DNA from 3 places in the Telluria sp. ZB2R32 genome. Region 2 is predicted to be linked to each of the others. Evidence: predicted binding sites of a transcription regulator. Region 2 holds the regulator's gene; each other region holds the start of a gene.

Evidence for each region. The regulator sigma-54, encoded in region 2, starts transcription at its own class of promoters, with help from an activator protein. The targets are predictions, from matches to a motif close to TGGCANGNAANCTGCTTT.
Region 1: AC56LG_RS19795 (PEP-CTERM sorting domain-containing protein) is a predicted target of sigma-54. The motif match lies at 2,265-2,282, and genes of this name have one in related genera.
Region 3: adh (aldehyde dehydrogenase) is a predicted target of sigma-54. The motif match lies at 1,896-1,913, and genes of this name have one in related genera.

Annotation. Positions count from the first base shown of each region.
Region 1 is NZ_JCASIG010000007.1:71,734-78,972, forward strand. Features, by position in the region: gene AC56LG_RS19790 (DEAD/DEAH box helicase) at 1-2,088, opposite strand, end outside; gene AC56LG_RS19795 (PEP-CTERM sorting domain-containing protein) at 2,315-2,896, shown strand; gene AC56LG_RS19800 (PEP-CTERM sorting domain-containing protein) at 3,155-3,727, shown strand; gene AC56LG_RS19805 (glutathione-independent formaldehyde dehydrogenase) at 3,841-4,980, opposite strand; gene AC56LG_RS19810 (branched-chain amino acid ABC transporter substrate-binding protein) at 5,132-6,283, opposite strand; gene AC56LG_RS19815 (hypothetical protein) at 6,481-6,951, shown strand; gene AC56LG_RS19820 (PQQ-dependent sugar dehydrogenase) at 7,039-7,239, opposite strand, start outside.
Region 2 is NZ_JCASIG010000007.1:202,328-209,566, reverse strand. Features, by position in the region: gene lptC (LPS export ABC transporter periplasmic protein LptC) at 1-191, shown strand, start outside; gene lptA (lipopolysaccharide transport periplasmic protein LptA) at 207-818, shown strand; gene lptB (LPS export ABC transporter ATP-binding protein) at 818-1,579, shown strand; gene AC56LG_RS20345 (RNA polymerase factor sigma-54) at 1,606-3,075, shown strand; gene hpf (ribosome hibernation-promoting factor, HPF/YfiA family) at 3,138-3,494, shown strand; gene AC56LG_RS20335 (enoyl-CoA hydratase/isomerase family protein) at 3,607-4,692, shown strand; gene rapZ (RNase adapter RapZ) at 4,854-5,714, opposite strand; gene hprK (HPr(Ser) kinase/phosphatase) at 5,774-6,709, opposite strand; gene AC56LG_RS20320 (PTS sugar transporter subunit IIA) at 6,745-7,227, opposite strand.
Region 3 is NZ_JCASIG010000014.1:12,572-19,810, reverse strand. Features, by position in the region: gene AC56LG_RS24545 (DUF779 domain-containing protein) at 1-55, opposite strand, end outside; gene adh (aldehyde dehydrogenase) at 143-1,663, opposite strand; gene AC56LG_RS24535 (TonB-dependent receptor family protein) at 2,019-4,172, shown strand; gene AC56LG_RS24530 (DUF3482 domain-containing protein) at 4,316-5,854, opposite strand; gene AC56LG_RS24525 (DUF2868 domain-containing protein) at 5,851-7,239, opposite strand, start outside.

The DNA of each region.
Region 1 (7,239 bases), 130 kb from region 2:
CAGGCTGGTCGGCGCCACCACCAGCGCCGGCCCGTCGAGCCGGCCGGCTTCCTTTTCGGCCAGGATGTGGGCCAGGGTCTGGACGGTCTTGCCGAGTCCCATGTCGTCGGCCAGGATGCCGGCAAAACCGTATTCGCGCAGGAATTGCATCCACGCCAGCCCGTCCTGCTGGTAGGCGCGCAGCGTGGCCTGCAAGCCGGCCGGCGCCGCCACCGGCGCGATGCCGGCGAAACCATCGAGTTTGCGGCCCAGTGCGCGCAGGCGCTCGCCGCCCATCCAGCGCAGCTGCGCCGCCTGTTCCAGCTCGGCCAGGCGCGCGGCGTCGGTGACAGGCAGGCGCAAGGCATCGCCATCGTGTTCACTGAAATACAGTTCGCCCAGGGTGGCAAGGATCGGCTTGATGCGCAGCCAGGGCAAGGCGACGCGCGTCATGTCGGGCAAGTCGACAATGACTTCGCTGTCGTCGGCACGCGCGGCCAGCGCGGCCGGGCTGAAATCCTGCGGCGCAGTGCGGATCATTTCCACCAGCAAGGGCAGCAGGGCATGGCGCCGGCCCTCGACCAGGATGCCGAGCTCGAGCGCGAACCAGGCATGTGCACCCTCGCCTTCCTCGTTCAGTTCGGCATACCAGTCCTCGGCCTCGGCGACGTCGTAGCGGTAGTTGCCGTCCTTGTCGATGCGCCAGCCGGCAGCCTCCAAACGCGGCAGTTCGTAACGCGCAAATACGAGCCAGGCTGCCTCGTCGGGCAATACCAGCGCATCGTCCCAGTCGTCGAGCGGGGAACCCGGCGCCGGCGCCGTGAAGCCAAGGCCGGCGAGCATGGCCGCCGCCGCCGCTTCCGCGCGCATGTCGCGCTCGACCAGTTCGACCGTATTGCCCACCATCCTGCGCAGCACCGGTTCGTCGCTGTCGCCGGTCTCCATGCCATCGTAGTCGAACGAAAGCGCCACGTAATCGTGCCACTGCAGGCTGTCGCGGCTGCGCACGCTCACCGGGTAGCTGTCGAGCAGCAGGCAGGGCGTGGGCGCAATGCCGGCGCGGCGCTGCGTCTTCATCGCCTGCGGCAGGGGCAGGAGTCGGTCCATGCCCTCTTCGACCATCCGGCGCGCAACCTCGCCACGCTGTTCGGGAGGCAAGTACGGCGCCTGCTTCACCAGGCCCAGCAATGCCGCCGGCGCCAGGGCCGCGAGCGGCGCCGGCAGCATCAATTCGCCCAGCACACCGCCATCGACATACAACACCGGTTCGGTCGGCAGCACGTGGGCGACCGGATTGCCGCCGTCGAACTGCCAGCCAAGCATCACCGACGCGCTGCCGGCCTCCTCTGCACGCCAGCCGAGCGCGGCGCTGCGCGCTGCGCCCGGACGCAGTTCGAGGAAACCGCCGCGGCGCAGGTCGGCAACGGTGGTTGACCACAGCAGCCGCCCGCTTGCACACAATTCCTGCAGCAGGCGGGCGCCGAGCCGGTCGGCTGGCTGGACTTCGTCGAGGTACATGCCTGCGCGCAGGGCGGACATGACGCGCAGCGGTTCCTCGTCGGAAGGGGCAACGAAGGCCGGCGGAAATGTCAGCAGGTTGGCGGCATTGTTGACGGTGGTGACACCACCGATACTGCCATCCTTGCGCAGGCGTACCTTGCATGCGTGCAGGCGCAGCGAGCCGCCGTGCGTGTCGGGTATGAGCGCATAGCGCAAGGCGAAGCCGGTGTCGGCGGCGCGCGGCGCGCTTCCTCCTGCCAGCGACGCCACGTTCTGCAGCCAGCGCTCGGCCTGCGCGGACAGGGCGCCGCGGGCGTCCGCCACCGCGTTGTCGGCGCGGTCCAGGCTATCCAGCAGCACCGCCACCACATGCTTGCAGTTGTAGCTCATCGGACAGCTGCAGTGGCCATTGAAGCCGACACCCTGGGCACCTGGCACGAGATGGATGCGCTGCTGGTAGACGCTGCGGCCGCTGCCGGCCACGCTGCCGTCGATCCTGGCGCCTTGCTGACGGACATCGAGCACCATGCCGTCGCGGGCATAGGCCCTCCCCTTGGCGAGCGTTCCCGCGTCAAACTGTCGTGTAATGTCTGCTAAGACAAAATCCATGGTCGAAAAGCAAAAGTCGTCAATAGCAGATTATCGCGGAAACCGCAGACGCATACCGTGGAAAGACCATGAGCACAGGACAAAATCCAGGTTTAGCATGTCGGTTTTCTTTACAAAAAATCACCAAGTCCAGACGTACTTATTACAAGCTATTGATAATAAACAATATGTTTTTCTGGCACGTAATTTGCTTTCTATTTAGAAATACAATCATAACGGGTGCTCCATGTTTTCATTCCAAGCTTCCAAATTCCTGAAACTGGCGATTGCGGGTGTCGCGCTTGCCTCCCAGGCCGTATTCGCGGCGCCGGTAGCGTTTTCAGGCGAGCTGACCGCTTCGGATAGCCGGTTCAACCGTCCGTTCACGACATTCCTGCTCAGCGGCGCCGGTACCGATGTAGCCTACGACGTCTACGATTTCCGTGTCAGCAGCGATGGCGTCTATTCGATGGAATCGACCTCGTTCAACGTCCCGGGTTCGGATACCTTCCTGCTCTTGTACCGTGGTGCTTTCGACGCGGCGTCGCCGCTTGCCAACCTGCTGAACCTGAATGACGACGACGGCGCCGGCGCGCTCTCGCTGATCAACCAGGCGCTCGAGGCCGGCAACCAGTACTTCCTGGTGTCCACCTCGTATAACAACAACCAGTTCGGCAGCTATACCGGACGCTTCGATACGGTGAGCGGCGGCGGCCAGGTCATGCTCGGCGCCGAGGACAGCAACGAAGTGCCGGAACCGGGCACGCTGGCGCTGATGCCGCTGGCTGCGCTGGGCGCGGCTATGGTGCGCCGTCGCAAGCGCGCCTGAGCATTGGGGCTAGGCAGTCCGAAATCGGATAGAATAAGCTCCGATTCCGGAGTATCGAAAGTTAAACGATAATTCCACCTTGCGGTGGCGTTGTCGTTTCGATCCTGCCCGATGCAAAGTCAATCCGGTATGTCGACTTTCTTTACAAAAAGTCACCGCAATCAATTGTATTGACGCCAAGGGATTGATAATAAACAATATATTTCTCTGGCACAGCAATTGCTCTTATCTTGGAACACAACTACAGAGGGGTGTTCCATGTTTTCTACCAAATTCCTGAAATTCGCCATTGCAGGCGTCGCGCTCGCTTCTCAGGCCGCCTTTGCAGCACCGATATCGTTTTCCGGTGAACTGACCGCATCGGACCCGAGGTTCAATCGCCCGTTATCGGCAACCCTGCTCAGCAGCGTTGGCACCGATGTAGCCTATGACGTATACGATTTCCATGTGAGCGCTAACGGCGTCTACTCGATCGAATCGACATCGTTCAACGCCCCTGGGTCCGATACCTTCCTCTACCTGTACCAGGGCACCTTCAATTCAGGCTCGCCACTGGCCAACCTGCTGGCCTTTAACGATGACGGCGGCACCGGCGCTCTGTCGCTGATCAACCAGGCACTGCAAGCAGACAGCCAGTACTACCTGGTGTTTGCCGCATACTACAACGGCGATTTCGGCAGCTATACCGGACGCTTCGATACGGTGAGCGGCGGCGGCCAGGTCATTCTCGGCGCCGAGGACAGCAACGACGTTCCGGAACCGGGCACGCTGGCCCTGCTCCCACTGGCTGCGCTGGGCGCTGCCATGGCGCGCCGCCGCAAGCGCGCCTAAAGGAAAACTCCAGAATCGGAGTATATTAACTCCGGTTTCGGATGGATTTAGTTTGAACGACAACGCCACCTCGCGGTGGCGTTGTCGTTTCCATCTACCTGCTAGGAATTCATTTATTTGCCCGGCTTGAGGATCACCTTGGTCCAGCCTTCTGCGCGCTTGTCGAATTTCTCGTAGGCTTCCGGCGCCTTATCCAGCGACAGTTCGTGCGAGACGATCATCGACGGCGTGGCGCGGCCGGCCTGGATCAGGTTCGCAAGGCGGCGATTATAGGCCTTGACGTTGGCCTGGCCGGTACCGATGCGCTGGCCCTTGAACCAGAACTGGCCGAAGTCGAAGGCGAGCTTGCCTTCCTTGGCCAGTTCGTCCTGCGCGCCCGGATCTTGCGGCAGGAACACGCCGACCACACCGATGCCGCCGGTCGGCTTCACCGCCTGCACCAGGTTGTTCATGGTGAGGTTCGGCACTTCCTTGCCGTGCATGTTGCAGCACTGGTAGCCGACGCATTCGCAGCCGCAATCGGCGCCCTGCCCTTTGGTCAACTCCTTGATCTGCTCGACGCCGGTGCCCTCGGTATCATCGATGGCGATCGCGCCGATCTTCTCGGCCAGCGCCAGCCGGTCCTTGTGCGAATCGACGACGAACACGCGGCTCGCGCCTTTGACGAACGCCGAGGTAGCCGCCATCAGGCCGACCGGCCCGGCGCCATAGATCACGACGGAATCGCCCGCCTTCATCTGCGCCAGTTCGGTGGCGTGGTAGCCGGTCGGGAAAATGTCCGACAACATCACGTAGTCGTTTTCCTTTTCGCGCGCATCCTCGGGCAGCACCAGGCAGTTGTAGTCGCCGTAGGGCACGCGCAGGAGTTCGGCCTGGCCGCCGCTGTACGGTCCCATGCCGGCGAACCCGTAGGCCGCGCCGGCCGTGCCCGGGTTGCAGGTCAGGCAAAAGCCCGACAGGCCGCGCTCGCAGTTTTCGCAAAAGCCGCAACCGATGTTGAACGGCAGGCAGACCATGTCGCCCACCTTGACGCGGTCGACCGCCTTACCGACGGCGATCACTTCACCCATGTTCTCGTGGCCGAGAATGCGGCCGGTTTCCATCTCGGTACGGCCTTCGTACATGTGCAGGTCGGAGCCGCAGATATTGGTCGACGTGATGCGAACCAGCACATCGGTCGGTTTTTCGATCGTCGCGTCCGGCATCTCCTTGACCTGGACGTCGCGTGGTCCGTTGTAGACAAGTGCTTTCATTGGGGCTGTTTCTCCAGAGTCGGTTGGAACAACTCATTCTCGGTAGCAAAATGCCATCGACAATGAGACAAGTTCTCCACTCTGGGCGGCGCACCGTTCAGCATCTGTTCGCCAGCTAACCATGATGGGTAATCCCGCCGTGTCGTTGCTGCTAGCGTAGCACCGCCAGCTTGGTCTTTTTTCCCTTGCGATAGGTGTAGATCGTCATGGCGGCATTTTTCAGGTCCCCCTTCGGATCGAAGGCGATGCTCCCAGTGATGCCCTGATGTTTCACGGCAGCGAGCGCCGGCAGGTACTTCGCCGGATCGCTCGAATTCGCCGCCTGCATCGCCTTGGCAAACACCATCACCGCATCGTAGGCATACGGCGCATACGTCTGCACCGGCAGTTTGAAACGCTGCTGGTAGCGCTGATTGAATGCGTTCAGGCCCCCTTCCTGCGCGGCATCGACGCCGCCCGCCACCACGCAAAACACCTTGTCGTCGACCAGCGCGTCGCCGGCCAGCAGCGGCATCTTTTCCGAGCAGACGCCATCGCCCGACACCAGTTTGGCACGCAGCCTGAGCGCCTTCATTTGCTTGAGCATCGGGCCGGCCACCGCATCCATGCCGCCATAAAAAATCACGTCCGGATCTTTCGCGCGGATCTGGGTCAGGATGGCATTGAAATCGGTCGCCTTGTCATTGGTGAACTGGCGGCTGACGACGGTGGCGCCCGGCCCCGCCTTTTTCACGCTCTTGACGAATTCGTCGGCCAGGCCCTGGCCAAAAGCGGTACGGTCGTCGATCACCGCGATCTTTTTCGCCTTTAAAGTGCCGATTGAATAGCTGGCCATGACGCGCCCGACCAGGTTGTCGTTGGCGACCACGCGGAACGCCGTCTTGAAACCCTGGGTGGTGTACAGCGGCGTGGTTGCGGCCGGCGAGATTTGCGGAATACCGGCATTGAAATAAATCTTCGAGGCCGGCACCGTGGTGCCCGAATTCAGGTGCCCGACCACCGCCGCCACCTTCGCATCGACCAGCTTTTGCGCCACCGCCGCGCCGGTTTTCGGATCGGCGCCATCGTCCTCCGGCTGCAATACCCACTGCACCTTGCGGCCGCCCAGCACGATCCCCTTCGCGTTGAGTTCGTCGATCGCCATGCGCGCGCCGTTCTCGATGTCCTTGCCCTGGTGGGCGCCGGTGCCCGACAGAGGGGATGCGGTGCCGAGTTTCACTTGCAGGAGTTTGGCGGGCGGCTGGGCGTGGGATGCGGCAGCGAGGGCGAACAGGGAGGCGGCGGCGATGGCGGAGCGATGCATGGCGGGTTTTCCGTGGACGGTGCGGTCGATTGTACTGCCGAGTCGCTCGCGTCCTCTCAGGCAATCGTGCGTCATCATTTAATTGATCCCCGTTACTGAATATGCAGTCAAAAATATTCTGTTTTTTCTAAATTCTTTTGTGCAATAATTTATTTATAACAATTAGTCGGCGCCGCCGGCATTCACAAGGGGATAGAATGAATACAAAGAATATCGTACGCACTGCTGGCGTATTGGCAATGACCGTGCTATTGGCAAGCTTGACCGGTTGCGCTTCGATTGTCAGCGGCACCAACCAGGTCGTTTCCGTCGAAACCCGCAGTCCTTCGGGAAAACTGGACGGCGCCACCTGCAAACTGCAAAACGACAAAGGCGTGTATTACGTCACCACACCCGGCACGGTTACGGTGCATCGCGCTTACGGTGATATGAACGTCACCTGCGACAAGGCCGGTGTGGCAACCGGTGTCGCTACTTTCAAGTCATCGACCAAGGGCATGATGGCGGGTAATTTGCTGTTCGGTGGCGTGATCGGTGCCGGTGTCGACGCCGCTTCTGGGGCAGCTTATGATTATCCAGCGCTGTTGCAGATTATGATGAACGACAGCATTAACAGTGCTGTGGCAACGGCGCTATCTGCGGCGCCAGTCACTGGCGGCTCTAAATAAGAATATAAAGATATAAAAAAACGCCAACCTCGGGTTGGCGTTTTCATTTTCACTGTTGTGAAAGGCGGTTTCTAAATCACCCAGCACTCACCGATTCCGCGTCACCCTCCACACCGTATTCGCCAGATCATCCGCCACGATCAGCGCCCCGCGCGGATCGACGGTCACACCGACCGGCCGCCCGCGCGTCTTGCCGTCGCCATCGCGGAAACCGGTGACGAAATCGACCGGCTCCCCGGCAGGACGCCCATTCGCGAACGGTACGAAGATCACTTTATAACCGACCGG
Region 2 (7,239 bases):
GCACCGAGGCGCTGACCGTGCTGGTCGACGACGAGATCGTCAAGACCAGCCGTCCGGTCCAGATGACGCTGGGCGCCGCCACGGCGCACGGGGTCGGCCTGGTGGCGGAGAACCCGACCCAGAAGCTGCACCTCGGCGGGCGCGGCCAGATCGTCTATCCGCCGCGCCCGGCGCGCGCACCCAACCAATAACAGGAACGAGCATCTATGAAAAAAAGCATTCACAACATGATTGCCGCCGCCTTCGTTTCGCTGCTGTCGCTGGCGCCGGCCCATGCCGAACGCGCGGACTCGCTCAAGCAGGCCGTCATCAATTTCGATTCGCTCGATGTCGATGAAGTCACGCAGACGCGCATCCTGACCGGCAACGTGATCCTCACGCGCGGCACGCTGACTTTAAAATCGGACCGGGCGCTGGTCAAGGAAACCCCTGAAGGTTACATGAGCGTGACCCTGACTTCGGGTCCGGGCCGGGTCGCCACCTTCCGCCAGAAGCGCGACGGCGGCCCCGACCTGTGGATGGAAGGACAGGGCGAACGCATCGAATACGACGAGCGCCAGGAAGTAGTGAAACTGTTCTCGAAAGCGATCGTGCGCCAGCTCGAAAACGGCCGCCTGACCAACGAACTCGATGGCGCCTACATCGCCTACGACAGCCGCCGCGAAGTGGCGACCGTGCGCAACGACGCCAGTGGCGAAAGCAAGGTGGGCGGCGGACGCGGCACCCTGATCATCGCACCACGCCGCGCACCGGCGGCAGGCGCCGCACCGGCAGCGGCTGGTTCCACCCCGGCGGCGCCGGCAGCAGGAAAGAAATAATGAAAGATGCACCTGACAGCCGCAGCACCCTCGTCGTCCGGGGACTGCAGAAAAGCTACGGCAAGCGCCTGGTCGTGCGCGACGTTTCGCTCCAGGTGGGTTGCGGCGAAGTCGTCGGCCTGCTCGGCCCGAACGGCGCCGGCAAGACCACCTCGTTCTACATGATCGTCGGCCTGGTGCCGTCCGACGCCGGCACCATCGAGATCAACGGCGCCGACATTTCGAGCCTGCCGATTCACCGCCGCGCGGTGATGGGCCTGTCGTACCTGCCGCAGGAAGCCTCGGTATTTCGCAAGCTGACGGTGGAAGACAATATCCGCGCCGTGCTCGAACTGCAGCACGACGAGAACGGCAAGTCGCTCACCAAAGCTGCGATCAACGACCGCCTGGATTCCCTGCTGGCCGAACTGCAGATCGAGAAGCTGCGCGAAAACCCGGCGCTGTCGCTGTCGGGCGGCGAACGGCGGCGCGTCGAGATCGCGCGCGCCCTGGCGACCAATCCGCGCTTCGTGCTGCTCGACGAACCGTTTGCCGGCGTCGACCCGATCGCGGTGATCGAGATCCAGCGCATCGTGCGCTTCCTGAAGGAGCGCGGCATCGGCGTCCTGATCACCGACCACAACGTGCGCGAGACGCTCGGCATCTGCGACCGCGCCTACATCATCAACCAGGGCGCCGTGCTGGCGTCGGGACGCCCCGACGACATCATCGCCGACGAGTCGGTACGGCGCGTCTACCTGGGCGAACACTTCCGCATGTAAGAACAGCACAGCGAACACACAGCGCCATGAAACAATCCCTGCAACTCCGGACCTCGCAGCACCTGGCGCTCACGCCGCAGCTGCAGCAGTCGATCCGCCTGCTGCAGCTGTCCACGCTCGAACTGCACCAGGAAATCGAGCAGATCCTGTCCGACAATCCCTTGCTCGAACGGCTCGACGATCCGCTCGACCACTCGGTGCGCCTGCTGGCCGACGGCGCCATCAACGACGCTCCGGCGCAGGCGCCCGAGGCGCCGGCGCCGAACGGTGAAGACGCGCCCGCCCCATCGGACGCGGCCGATGGCGGCGAAGGCGGCGACGTCGAACGCGGCGAGCCCGATGCCGACTGGGGAGAGGGCACGCGCACGTCCAACAGCGAGAACGACGACGACGGCCGTCCGCAACTGGGCGCCATCGGCATCACCCTGCGCGAGCACCTGACGGAACAGATCCGCGTGACCGGCGTGACGGCGCGCGACCGCGCCCTGGCCGAACTGGTGATCGACGCCATCGACGACAACGGCTACCTCGAAGAACAGCTCGACGAAATCCACGCGAGATTACCCGAAGAACTCGAGGTCGAGATCGAGGAACTGCGCTGCGCGCTGGCACTGGTGCAAAGCCTCGATCCGGTCGGCGTCGGTGCGCGCAGCGCGGCCGAATGCCTGGCGCTGCAGATCCGCAGCATGCCGGGCGTGCCGCTGGTAACGCGGCGCATGGCGCTGAAGATCGTCGAGGGCTACTTGACCTGGTTCGCGCAGCGCGAATTCAACAAGCTGAAAAAGGCGCTCGACTGCGACGACGAAGACTTGCGCGAAGCGCAAGCCGTGATCCGCCAGTGCAATCCGCACCCCGGCGCGGCGTTTGCGTCGAGCGCTTCGGATTACGTCGTTCCGGACGTTATTGTCCGCAAGACGCCGACCGGCTGGAGCGTCGCGCTGAACAACGACGTGATGCCGCGCCTGCGCGTGAATAACGTCTATGCCAACCTGCTCAAGGGCGGCAAGGGCGAGGGGCAGATGAGCGCGCAGCTGCAGGAAGCGAAGTGGCTCATCAAGAACATGCGCCAGCGCTTCGATACGATCCTGCGTGTTTCGCAGGCAATTGTGGAGCGCCAGAAGAACTTTTTCAGCCATGGCGCGGTTGCCATGCGTCCCCTTGTGCTTCGCGAGATTGCTGATACACTGGGTCTGCACGAGAGCACCATTTCTCGTGTAACAACTCAGAAATTCATGCTGACCCCGCACGGCATGTTTGAGCTGAAGTATTTCTTCGGAAGCCATGTCGCCACCGAAGCGGGGGGCGAAGCATCGTCGACGGCGATACGGGCGCTCATTGCGCAGCTGACAGGAGCAGAGGACCCAAAGAACCCATTATCCGATAGCAAGATCGCGGAAATGCTCGGTGAACAAGGCATGGTCATTGCGCGCCGCACGGTTGCAAAATACCGCGAGGCGCTCAAGATACCTCCCGTCAGTCTCCGCAAATCCTTGTAACAGCGGCCCCCACGTGCGTCCCAAGCGCCAGGCGGTGCCGCGCATTTATCAAAGGAGTGTGTATGAATCTCACCATCAGTGGCCACCACCTCGATGTCACCCCCGCCATCCGTGAATACGTACAGAACAAGCTCGAACGCATCACCCGCCATTTCGATCAAGTGATCGATTCCCATGTCATCCTCGCGATCGACAATCTCACCGAAAAAGACAAAAGGCAAAAAGCCGAGATCAACCTGCGCCTGTCGGGCAAGACGGTGCACGTGGAAAGTGTGGCGCAAGACCTGTATGCCGCGATCGACCTGTTGATGGATAGGCTCGACCGCCAGGTGATGAAGTACAAATCGATGCTGCAGAATCATAGTCACGAGGCGCTCAAGCGCCGTCCTGAAGGCGGAGAGGCCGCTGCTGCGATCTGATCGCGCACCGAGCACCGTCTGAACGAGGGCGCCGCACGGCGCCCTTTTCAATATGTGGGAGCGTTGCCGTGTCTTGGGTAAAATGCATGTCTCTCCCATCATCCTGCTGACCATGACCGACCATGTCCTGACCCGCGTTGCCAACGGCACCGGCATCATCACGCTCGACCGTCCCAAAGCCCTGAACTCCCTGTCGCTGGCCATGGTGCGGCGCCTGGCCGACATCCTGCTGGCCTGGCGCGACGACGCGGCCGTATCCGCCGTGGTACTTGCCAGCAGCAGCGAAAAAGCCCTGTGCGCCGGCGGCGACATCCGCTTCTTTTACGAGGCCGGCCACGCCATCCCGACCGCCAACAGCGCGCTGCTGGAAGACTTTTTTACCGAAGAATACGCACTCAATCACCTGATCCATTTTTATCCGAAACCCTACGTGTCCATCATGGACGGCGTGGTGATGGGCGGCGGCATGGGGATCGCCCAGGGCGGTCCGGAGACCGGCCTGCGCATCGTGACCGAGCGCACCAAGATGGCCATGCCGGAAGTGAACATCGGCCTGTTCCCGGACGTCGGCGGCAGCCATTTCCTGTCGCACGCGCCTGGGCAGCTCGGCAATTATCTGGGCCTGACGGGGTTGACGATCGGCGCGGCCGATGCGCTGTACGTCGGCCTGGCCGACGTGTTCGTGCCGGGCGCGCAACTGGGTGAATTGCATGCGCTGATCGAGACGACGCCGGGGGCGCAGCTGGCCGAGGCGATCCGTGCCTTTGCTGCGGGCTTTACCAGCGAGGTCGGGGAGAGCGTATTGAAAGCGCAGCGCGCCGCGATTGACACGCACTTCGGCGCCGGTTCGGTGGCCGCGATCATCGCCTCGCTGGCAGGGGATGACGACGCGTTCGCGCAAAAGGCGCTCGCCGCGATGCGCCAGCGTTCACCGCTGATGATGTGCGTGACGCACGAGATGCTGGTGCGCGGCGCGACGATGTCGGTCGCCGACTGCCTGCGCATGGAGCGGTCGCTGGTGCGCCGCAATTTCGAGCACGGCGAAGTACTGGAAGGCGTGCGCGCGCTGGTGATCGACAAGGACAATGCGCCGCAGTGGAATCCGCCGACGCTCGACGCCGTGACGCCGGAGATGATCGAGCGCTTTTTCGAGCCGGTGTGGCCGGATCACGCGCATCCGCTGCGTCACTTGAGTTGATAAACGCGGTGTAACGTAGGGTGGGCACTTGTGCCCACGCGGTCGTACGGCCGCGGACTGCAAAGCGTGCAAAGGGTATGAGAACGCCGCATATCGTGGTCACCGTCAACACTGATTAACCGGTGCAGCCGTGTGGGCACAAGTGCCCACCCTACAACTCTCTACGACTGCTCGCGGTGCCTCACCACCACGCGCTCGCTCTCGTTGAAATAGGCCGCCAGCCGCTCGGCCATGTACACCGAGCGATGCTGCCCGCCGGTACAGCCCACCGCCACCGTCAGGTAGCTGCGGTTATCGGTCTTGAACGAGGGCAGCCACTTCTCGACGAATTTGCAGATATCGTGCAGCATCTCGGTGGCGCTCGGCTGGGCGTCGAGAAAGGCGATCACGGGGGCGTCCTTGCCGTTCAGCGGGCGCAACGCCAGGTCGTAATATGGATTCGGGACGGCGCGCACGTCGAACACGAAGTCGGCGTCGAGCGGCACGCCGACCTTGAAGGCGAAGGATTCGAAGAAGAGCGTCAGCGGCGCATGCTGGACCTCGGCCAGTTCCTTGATCCAGGCGCGCAGTTTGTTCGCCGAGGCCTCCGACGTATCGATCACGTGGCCGAGCTGCTCGATGGCCCCCAGTCGTTCGCGTTCTTCGGCAATGCATTCGATGAGGGTACGGCGCGCGGCCGGATTCGCGCCCGGCATCAGGGTATGCGACAGCGGGTGGCTGCGCCGCGTTTCGGAAAAGCGCGCAACCAGCGAATGGGTGCTCGCGGTCAGGAACAGCACCTTGACCTGGTGCCCTTCTTCCTTGAGCGTGCGCACCGTGACTGGCAAGCCCGCCAGCGATTCGGCGCTGCGGGCGTCGACCGCCACCGCCAGTTTGATCGTGCTCGTCGCGACAGAATCGACCAGTTGCGGCAGCAGGGGCGGCGGCAGGTTGTCGACGCAGTAGTAACCTGCGTCTTCCAGGACATTCAGGGCAACCGACTTGCCCGAGCCGGAAATACCGGTAATGAGGACGATGTGCATGGCTCGATGATACCGCAAGCGCTGCCGCTTTGTCGTCTCAATCCCCGCTCAATCGCCGCTCAATCTCCGCTCATGGCTTGACGTTGCCGCTCCATGAACTCCTGCAGCGTATCGATCCCGCGCAGCTGCAGGATCGTGTTGCGCACCGCGGCTTCGAGCAGCACGGCGATGTTGCGGCCGGCGGCGACAGGAATGACGACCTTGCGGATCGGCAGGCCCAGCACCTCTTCGGTGGGGAAGTGGAAGGGCAGGCGCTCGACCTCTTCGTCGAGCACGCCGCGTTTGACGAGGTGCACGATCAGTTTGAGACGCATCTTGCGGCGCACGGCGGTCTCGCCAAAAATCGCCTTGATGTCGAGCAGGCCGAGGCCGCGCACTTCCAGCAGGTTCTGCAGCAGCGGCGGGCAGCGGCCTTCGATCATGTTGGGGGCGATGCGCGAGAATTCGACGGCGTCGTCGGCGACCAGGCCGTGCGAGCGCGAGATCAGTTCCAGGCCAAGCTCGCTTTTACCGAGGCCGGAGTCGCCGGTGATCAGCACGCCGACACCGAGCACGTCCATGAAGACACCGTGCATGATGACGCGCTGGGCCAGCTTTTTCGACAGATAGACCCGCAGGAAGTCGATCACCTGGGCGGCCGGCAGCGGCGTCGAGAACAGCGGGATGTTCTGCTCGTCGCAGATGGCGAGGATGTCGGGCGGGGTCTCCAGACCTTGCGCGATGATCAGCGCCGGCGGTCCGCCGCCGATCAGTTCGCCGATCACGTGGCTGCGCGAACTCGATTTGAGGCGGTGGTAGTAATTCAGTTCCTGGTGTCCGAAGACCTGGATACGGCCCGGGTGGATCAGGTTCAGGTGGCCGACCTGGTCGGCAGCCGAGGCGACGTCGCCGGAAATGAGCCGCTCGCCGCCGGGAAAGCCGGCGAACCAGCCCAGTTGCAGGCTGTCGCGATTGTCGTCGTACAGCCGTTGGATGGTGAGCGGAGTCTGCAGCATGGCGAGAAAAATAAGGGGAGGGAACTCCCCCGAGTTTAACCCAAGGCCTGCAAGCTAGGTTGCCAGTTGATAATACGTTCGTGGATCGCGCGCGGATCGGACTCGGTGGCCAGCGCCGTGCGGATCGCTTCGTCCGAGAACAGTTCCGCGATTTCCGACAGGATTTCCAGGTGCTGCTGGGTGACGTGGTCCGGAATCAAGAGGAAGAACAGCAGGCTGACCGGCTGGCCGTCGGGCGATTCGAATGGGATCGGCGCCGCCAGGCGCACGAAGGCGGCGATCGGCTGTTTCAGGCTCTTGCTGCCCTTGATGCGTCCGTGCGGCACGGCCACGCCATGGCCGAGGCCGGTGGAACCGAGGCGCTCGCGCGCGAACAGGTTTTCCGACACGGTCGAACGGGCGATCCCGCAGTTGTTCTCGAAAATCAGTCCAGCCTGTTCAAAGGCGCGCTTCTTGCTGGACACCTCGATATCGAGCTGGACGTTTTCGAGAGAGAGGATTTTGCTCAGATTGGTCATTTCACGCTTTTC
Region 3 (7,239 bases), on a different contig from region 2:
CGATAAAGCCGAGGGCGGCGGGCGTTGCGGTCACGCGGGCGGGCGCAGGCGCCATGCATTACCTCCGAAACTGTAGTGAAAAGACTCCGAAATCGAATGGAGGATGGTGGCGCGACCGAGCCTGGCGCGCCACCCGGACCGCTTAGAAGAACCCGAGCGCTTTCGGGCTATAGCTCACCAGCAGGTTCTTGGTCTGCTGATAATGGTCGAGCATCATCTTGTGGTTCTCGCGCCCGATGCCCGACTGTTTATAGCCGCCGAACGCGGCATGCGCCGGATATAAGTGGTAGCAGTTGGTCCAGACCCGGCCGGCCTGGATCGCACGGCCCATGCGGAAGGCCCGTGAGGCGTCGCGCGTCCACAATCCGGCGCCGAGCCCGTACAGGGTGTCGTTGGCGATGCGCAGGGCATCGGCTTCGTCGGTAAACGTCGTGACCGACACCACCGGCCCGAAAATCTCTTCCTGGAAGATGCGCATCTTGTTATCTCCCTTGAACACGGTCGGCTGCACGTAATAGCCGCCGCCCATGTCGCCTTCCAGCGCCTTGCGCTCGCCGCCGGCCAGCACTTGCGCGCCTTCCTGGCGGCCGATGTCGAGGTAGGACAGGATTTTTTCCAGCTGCTCCTGCGAAGCCTGGGCGCCGATCATGGTCGACGCATCGAGCGGGTTGCCCTGCTTGATGGCGGCAACCCGCGCCAATGCGCGTTCGATAAAACGTTCGTAGATCGATTCCTGGACCAGCACGCGCGACGGGCAGGTGCACACTTCTCCCTGGTTCAGCGCGAACATCGCAAACCCTTCCAGGCACTTGTCGAAGAATTCGTCGTCCGCGTCCATCACGTCGGCAAAGAAGATGTTCGGCGACTTGCCGCCCAGTTCCAGCGTGACCGGGATCAGGTTTTGCGCGGCGTACTGCATGATCAGGCGCCCGGTGCCGGTCTCGCCTGTAAACGCGATCTTGGCGATGCGTTTATTCGAGGCCAGCGGCTTGCCCGCTTCCAGCCCGTAGCCGTTGACGATGTTCACCACGCCCGGCGGTAATAAATTGCCGATCAGTTCCATCAGCACCATGATCGAGGCCGGCGTCTGCTCGGCCGGTTTTAAAACGACGCAGTTGCCGGCGGCCAGGGCCGGCGCCAGCTTCCACACCGCCATCAGGATCGGGAAATTCCACGGGATGATCTGGCCGACCACGCCCAGCGGCTCATGGAAGTGGTAAGCATAGGTTTCATGGTCGATCTGGGCAATGGAACCCTCTTGTGCGCGGATGGCGCCGGCAAAATAGCGGAAATGATCGATCGCCAGCGGAATGTCGGCGGCGGTGGTTTCGCGGATCGGCTTGCCGTTGTCGATGGTCTCGGCGGTGGCGATCATCGCCAGGTTCTGCTCGATGCGGTCGGCGATCTTGTTGAGGATGTTGGCGCGCTCGGCCGGCGAGGTCTTGCCCCAGGCTTCTTTCGCTTCGTGGGCGGCGTCCAGCGCCAGCTCGATGTCTTCCGCGCTCGAGCGAGCGACTTCGCAGAACGGCTGGCCGGTGATCGGCGTGACGTTGGCAAAATACGCGCCCTTCACGGGCGCCACGAAGCGCCCGCCGATGTAATTGTCGTAGCGTTGCTTGAAGGGATTGGCGACGCCGAGCTTGCTGATGTCTGCGAGATTCATGTCATCCTCATTATTTGTCTGATGGACCGTTGCAGCAGGCCAGTGCGGCAGCGGGCGTGTCGAAGCACGCCATCGGGCGTCGCAAGCACCGTGCCACCCCTTTGCCGCAGGAGCAGGGCCTGTTGCGCTGACCATTTCTGGCACACCTGCTCAAAATTGGAACAGTCGGCCAGGCGGCATTGACACACCTGCTGAGGACGTACCGGCCATGCTGGTGTCGGATGGCGGACTTCATGCAAACCCCATGCCACCAGTGTGCGCACCCCTTTCAGGGATGGCAGGTATATTGCTTGTCGAATTAATACCGCCTTGTCCGCGCCGAGCGACAGGGAGCGATTACCACCATGGAGAAACAATGACGCAACACGCATTTCGCTTGAACGCGATCGCCGCCCTGTGCGCCTGCTGGCCGCTGGCCGCGCTTGCCGCCGGTCAGCCAGCCGCGCAGCCCGCCGACGAGCCCACGGCAACCCAGCAAGGCCCGATGAACGTGGTCGTGGTGACCGGCAGCCGCAGCGAGCACGCCAGCTTCGACCTGCCCGCCGCGATCGACGTGATCGACGCCAGCCTGATCCGCGATACCCAGCCGCGCGTAAACGCTTCCGAGGCGCTGGCGGCGGTGCCGGGACTGGTGGCGCGCGATCGCCAGAACTATGCCCAGGATTTGCAGATCTCCTCGCGCGGCTTCGGCGCCCGCTCGGCATTCGGCGTGCGCGGCGTGCGCCTGATCGCCGACGGCATCCCGGCCACCATGCCCGACGGCCAGGGCCAGGCCGCCACGTTCAATCTCGACATGGCCGAACGCATCGAAGTGCTGCGCGGCCCCTTCTCCGCCCTGTACGGCAATCACTCGGGCGGCGTCGTGCAACTGTTTACGCGCGATCCGAAAGGAGCGCCATCGATCGAAACCAGTGTCTCCGCCGGCAGCTACGGCATGCGCAAGTTCGACCTGAATGCCCAGGGCGAGAGCAACGGCATCGGTTACCTGATCGACGCGTCGCGCTTCGACACCGACGGCTTCCGCGACCACGGCGCCGCCCGCCGCGACCAGGCCTATGCCAAGCTGACGATGGCGACCTCGCCCACCGGCCGCCTGGTGCTGACCGCCAGCGGCCTGCGCCAGGACGACACGCAAGATCCGCTCGGCGTCACCTGGGCCACTTACCAGCGCGATCCGCGCGCCGGCGAAATCGACACCACCGACACCGTGTCTCCGCAACGCACCCTGGCCGAGCGCTACAACACCCGCAAGAGCATCGACCACAAGCAGGCCGGCCTGACCTGGGAACAGCGCTTCGGCGCCAACCGCCTGCAGGTGACGGCCTACGGCGGCAACCGGCGCGTGGTGCAGTACCAGTCGTTCTCGCGCGGCTTCCAGGCACCGCCGACCCATTCCGGCGGCGTGGTCGACTTCGACCGCGACTTCCTCGGCTTCGACGTCAACTGGCGCGACGTGCGCGAACTGGCCGGCGGCACCCTGCGCACCACGGTCGGCATCGATACCGGCCGCTCGACCGATGCACGCCAGGGTTTCGAGAATTTCGTCGGCAACGAATTCGGCGTGCGCGGCAACCTGCGCCGCGACGAAGAAAACAAGGTCAGCAACGTCGACCCCTACCTGCAAGCGGAATGGGAACGCGAGCAATGGGTCGTGACCGCCGGCCTGCGCCACAGCCGCGTGAAATTCGACGTGGCCGACTATTACCTCTCGAACGGCAACGACAGCGGCGCCGTGCGCTACAACCACACGACGCCGCTGGTCGGCGTGCTGTATAAAGTTGCGCCGACGCTGAACGTGTATGCCAGCGCCGCGCGCGGCTTCGAGACGCCGACCCTGAACGAAGTGTTTTATTCGGGCACCGGTGCCGGCTTCAATTTCAATCTGCAGCCGGCCACCAGCACGCACCTGGAAGCAGGCGTCAAAGCTTTTATTGGCAGCAACATGCGCGTGAATGCGGCATTGTTCCAGGTAAAAACACAGGATGAACTGGTGGTCGACGCCTCCAGCGGCGGCCGCACCAGCTACCGCAATGCCAGCGCCACCTTGCGCCAGGGCGGAGAATTGTCGTTCGATGCCGACCTCGGCGCCGGCTGGAGCGCGAAACTGGCGTTGTCGGCACTGCACGCGATCTACGACGAAGGCTTTGGTACGGTCCCGGAAGGCAGCCGCCTGCCCGGCATACCGAAGACCAGCCTCTACGGCGAACTGGGCTGGAAGGAAGCGAACGGACGCTACGGTGCGGCGATCGAAACGATCGCCAACGGCCGCGTGTTCGCCGAAGACACGAATACCGCCCAGCCGGCGCCGGGCTACGGCATCTTCAACCTGCGCGCACAGGCGAAGCAGGAGTGGAACGGCTGGACGATCAAGCAGTTCGCGCGCCTGAATAACGTGTTCGACAAGCAGTATGTCGGTTCGGTGATCGTCGGGGATGCCAACCGCCGGTTTTATGAAGGAGCGCCGGGGCGGAACTGGGTGCTGGGGGTGAGCGGGCAGTATCAGTTCTAACAGGAAGCGCCGATATCGGTCGTTTCGCGATGGATCTGGCGATAACGATCGACGCGTGGGCGGAATCAACATAACTCGAAGGGATGTAGGGTGGGCGGGTTCCGCGGGGCCGCCGAGGCCCACGCGTTCAACCACCGCAAGCATCACACGACTGCTGGCTGTTCCTTTCCGGACAGCGCAGCGGTAGCCCCCGGATACAAGCGCGCCAGCGTCGCATCCGTTGCCGGCTTGACCAGCGCGAACACGCGTGTCGCCGCCGCATTCAGGTCGGGCGCCGCGCGCACTTCCTGCCATAACCTCGCCGCCAGCTCGCCCTGCGCCCCCAGAGCCGCCTCGACTTCGGCCTGCCAGAACGCCGGTGCTTCGCTCTCGACATAGTTGCCGCGTCCGCGCCCGAAATGGGCCACCGCCAGGTAGCGCAGCACGGCGCCTACCAGCAGCGTCTGCAAAAAGGCGTCGGCGAACTGCACGCCCGGCTTGTCGCTGTCGTTGCGCTGGTTAAAACCCCAGGCGGCGCCGGCCGCGGTCAGGCCGCCGACCAGGGCGCCCAGCAGCGCGCCGCCGCCCAGGGTCAGGCCGCCCGCCATCAGGTCGGCCGACAGGCCAGTGGCCGCGCCCGACACCACCGCGCCCAGCAGGCCGGCCTGCGCCTTGTCGATCGGTGCGCGCACGGCGAAATTTTCGCGCACGCGCGTGTTGATGAGCGTGGCTTCGCCCGGATCGACCTTGTGCAGCACCAGCATCCGCATGGTCGCCTTGTTGATTTCTCCGTTCAGGCGCTCGACCAGCGCCGCCATCGCCGCTTCCTGGCGCCCCTGCTGGTCCTTGTTCAGCCCGACTGCCTTCAAGGCGCTGCGCAGGAAGCCGCCGCCCTGCTCCGTGACCGGCTGGCTGTCGCGCGCGGCCGCCGCCACCTGTTCGGCGCAGATGCGCAAGGCGCTGGCGTAGCGCTGGCGGTTATTCTCTTCCCAGGCCGTGCGCAGGCGCGCATAACCGGCCTGCTTTTCGGGCGCGACCAGCGGCGCGACCGCCTCGTAGAACACGTGTTCGTGTACCCAGCAGCGGGCAAAAGCGTCCAGCGCCAGCACTTCGCGCACGACCGGGAAGCGCGCCAGGTGGCGTTTCCACTCTCCCTGCTCGGCGCCTTCGGCCGCCCCGGTGCGCGGCGGCCCCATCTGGTTGAGCAAGACCACCACCGGTTTGCCGAGCCATTCGAGGATGTTCATCTCGGCCGGCAGGTAGCCGGCGTCGCCGGGCGCTTCCGACGAATTGACGAGATACAGCACGACGTCGGCTTCATCCTTGGCCGCGCGCAAGGCTTGCTGGCTGAGCCAGAACGGACGGTCGCGGTAGCGGTCGAACACTTCGCGCAGGAACCAGCCGATCGGGTTGCCCGCCAGCGCCAGGCGTTTTAATAGACGCACCGAGTCGCCGAAACCGGGCGTGTCCCACAGCAGCAGGGTATCGCCCACAGGCGTCGTTTGCAGCGGGTGCGCTTCGGCAAAGGTGGTCACGTGGGCGGCGTCGCGCACCTCTCCCACGTCGGCGCCGACCAGGGTGCGCGCCAGCGTGGTCTTGCCGTTGTTCGTGTGCGAAACCAGCGCGAACTGGATTTTTACTGGAGCATCAGGCAGCGACTCATCGGGCGAATGCGCCGGCGACTTTTTTAATAATTCGGTCATCGCAACTCCGGCAAGGCCAGCCCCGCACCGAGTTCGATCGGGTGTTTATTCGGGTCGACCAGGTTCACCACCGTCGCCGCGGTGCCGTGAAAACTGCAGAACTGGCGCCACAAGGCGATGCGTTCGGCCACGCGCGCTTCCAGGCCGGCCTGGCCGGCGCCGCGTTCGGTCAGGCTCGATTCGTCCAGTAACACGGCGACACCGCGCTTGCTGTGCTTGACCAGCACGTCGAGGAAGGCGCCGTGGTTTTCCTTTTCCGGCGTCGCCGCCAGGCTGAACAGGGCGGCGGTGACGGTCACGCCGGCGTCGTCGAGGGGCGTGTCGCGTAGCGCTTGTTGCGGCTCTTCGCCGTACGGCACCGTCGGGCGCAGCAGCACGCGCGCCTGGGCGCCGAGGGCCATCGCCGCCACCGTCCACAGGCCGCGGTCGCGTGCTTCGTCGAGTGTAAAACTGTAGGGCAGCACGCGCAGCACGGCGGGCGTGCCGGCGCCGATGCTGTCGGCCAGGCGACGGAAATAAGGATGTTCAAGCTCCAGCGGGAAACGGCGCGCCAGCCGGCGCGCACGCCAGCCGGCCAGCGCCGCCAGCACCAGGCGCGGCAGCACGACCAGCAGCAGGATGGTGGCGCCATACAGATGCACCCAGCGCTCGCCGCCGGCCGCAGATGCGCCTGGGCCGATTCCTGCGCCGGCGCTGAAGCGCAGCGATTCGATGTCGGCCAAGGTAAACCCCTGCAGTTGCGGGAACAGCAACAGCACCGGTGCGAACAGCCAGGACAGCAGGGTGTGGACCTGGGTCGCGTCCAGGAAAGTGCTTTCCCAGCCGGCCACGTATTGGGTCAGCATGCCGCGCGCGTACAGCGACAGCACGGCGCCCAGGGCGAATGCCGCCGCCGCCAGGTGCACGGTGCGGGCCAGGCGCGCGCGCGTGAGCGGTTCGCTCAGTACGGCCCACTCGGCCATGAAGTTGGTGATGCCGGTCGAGAGCGCACCCGGCAGCTTGCGCGGCATGGCGGCCTTGCCGACACTCAGGCGGCGCAATAGCCCCTGCCCGGCCGGGGCGCCCTTCCGGACCGGCAGCAGCGCCATGACCAGCAGCACCAAATACACTAGCAAGTTCCAGCCGATGATGAACAACAATGGCGCCGACAGTAGGTCGACCCGGTGCGGATCGGCAATGCGGTCGAGCAGTGCGCCGGCGACCAGCGCCAAGACCGGCAGCGCCGCCCAGAAGCCAGGCAAACCCAGGCCGCGGCGCTGGAAACTGGCAAAGGCCGGCGTGCGCTCGGCCAGGCGCTTGAGAATCTGCTCCGAGCGCTGCTCGAGAAAATGTTCCTGGGTGACCGCGGCCTTGCTGTCGGCCGCCTGCCATGCGGCCAGCTCGCG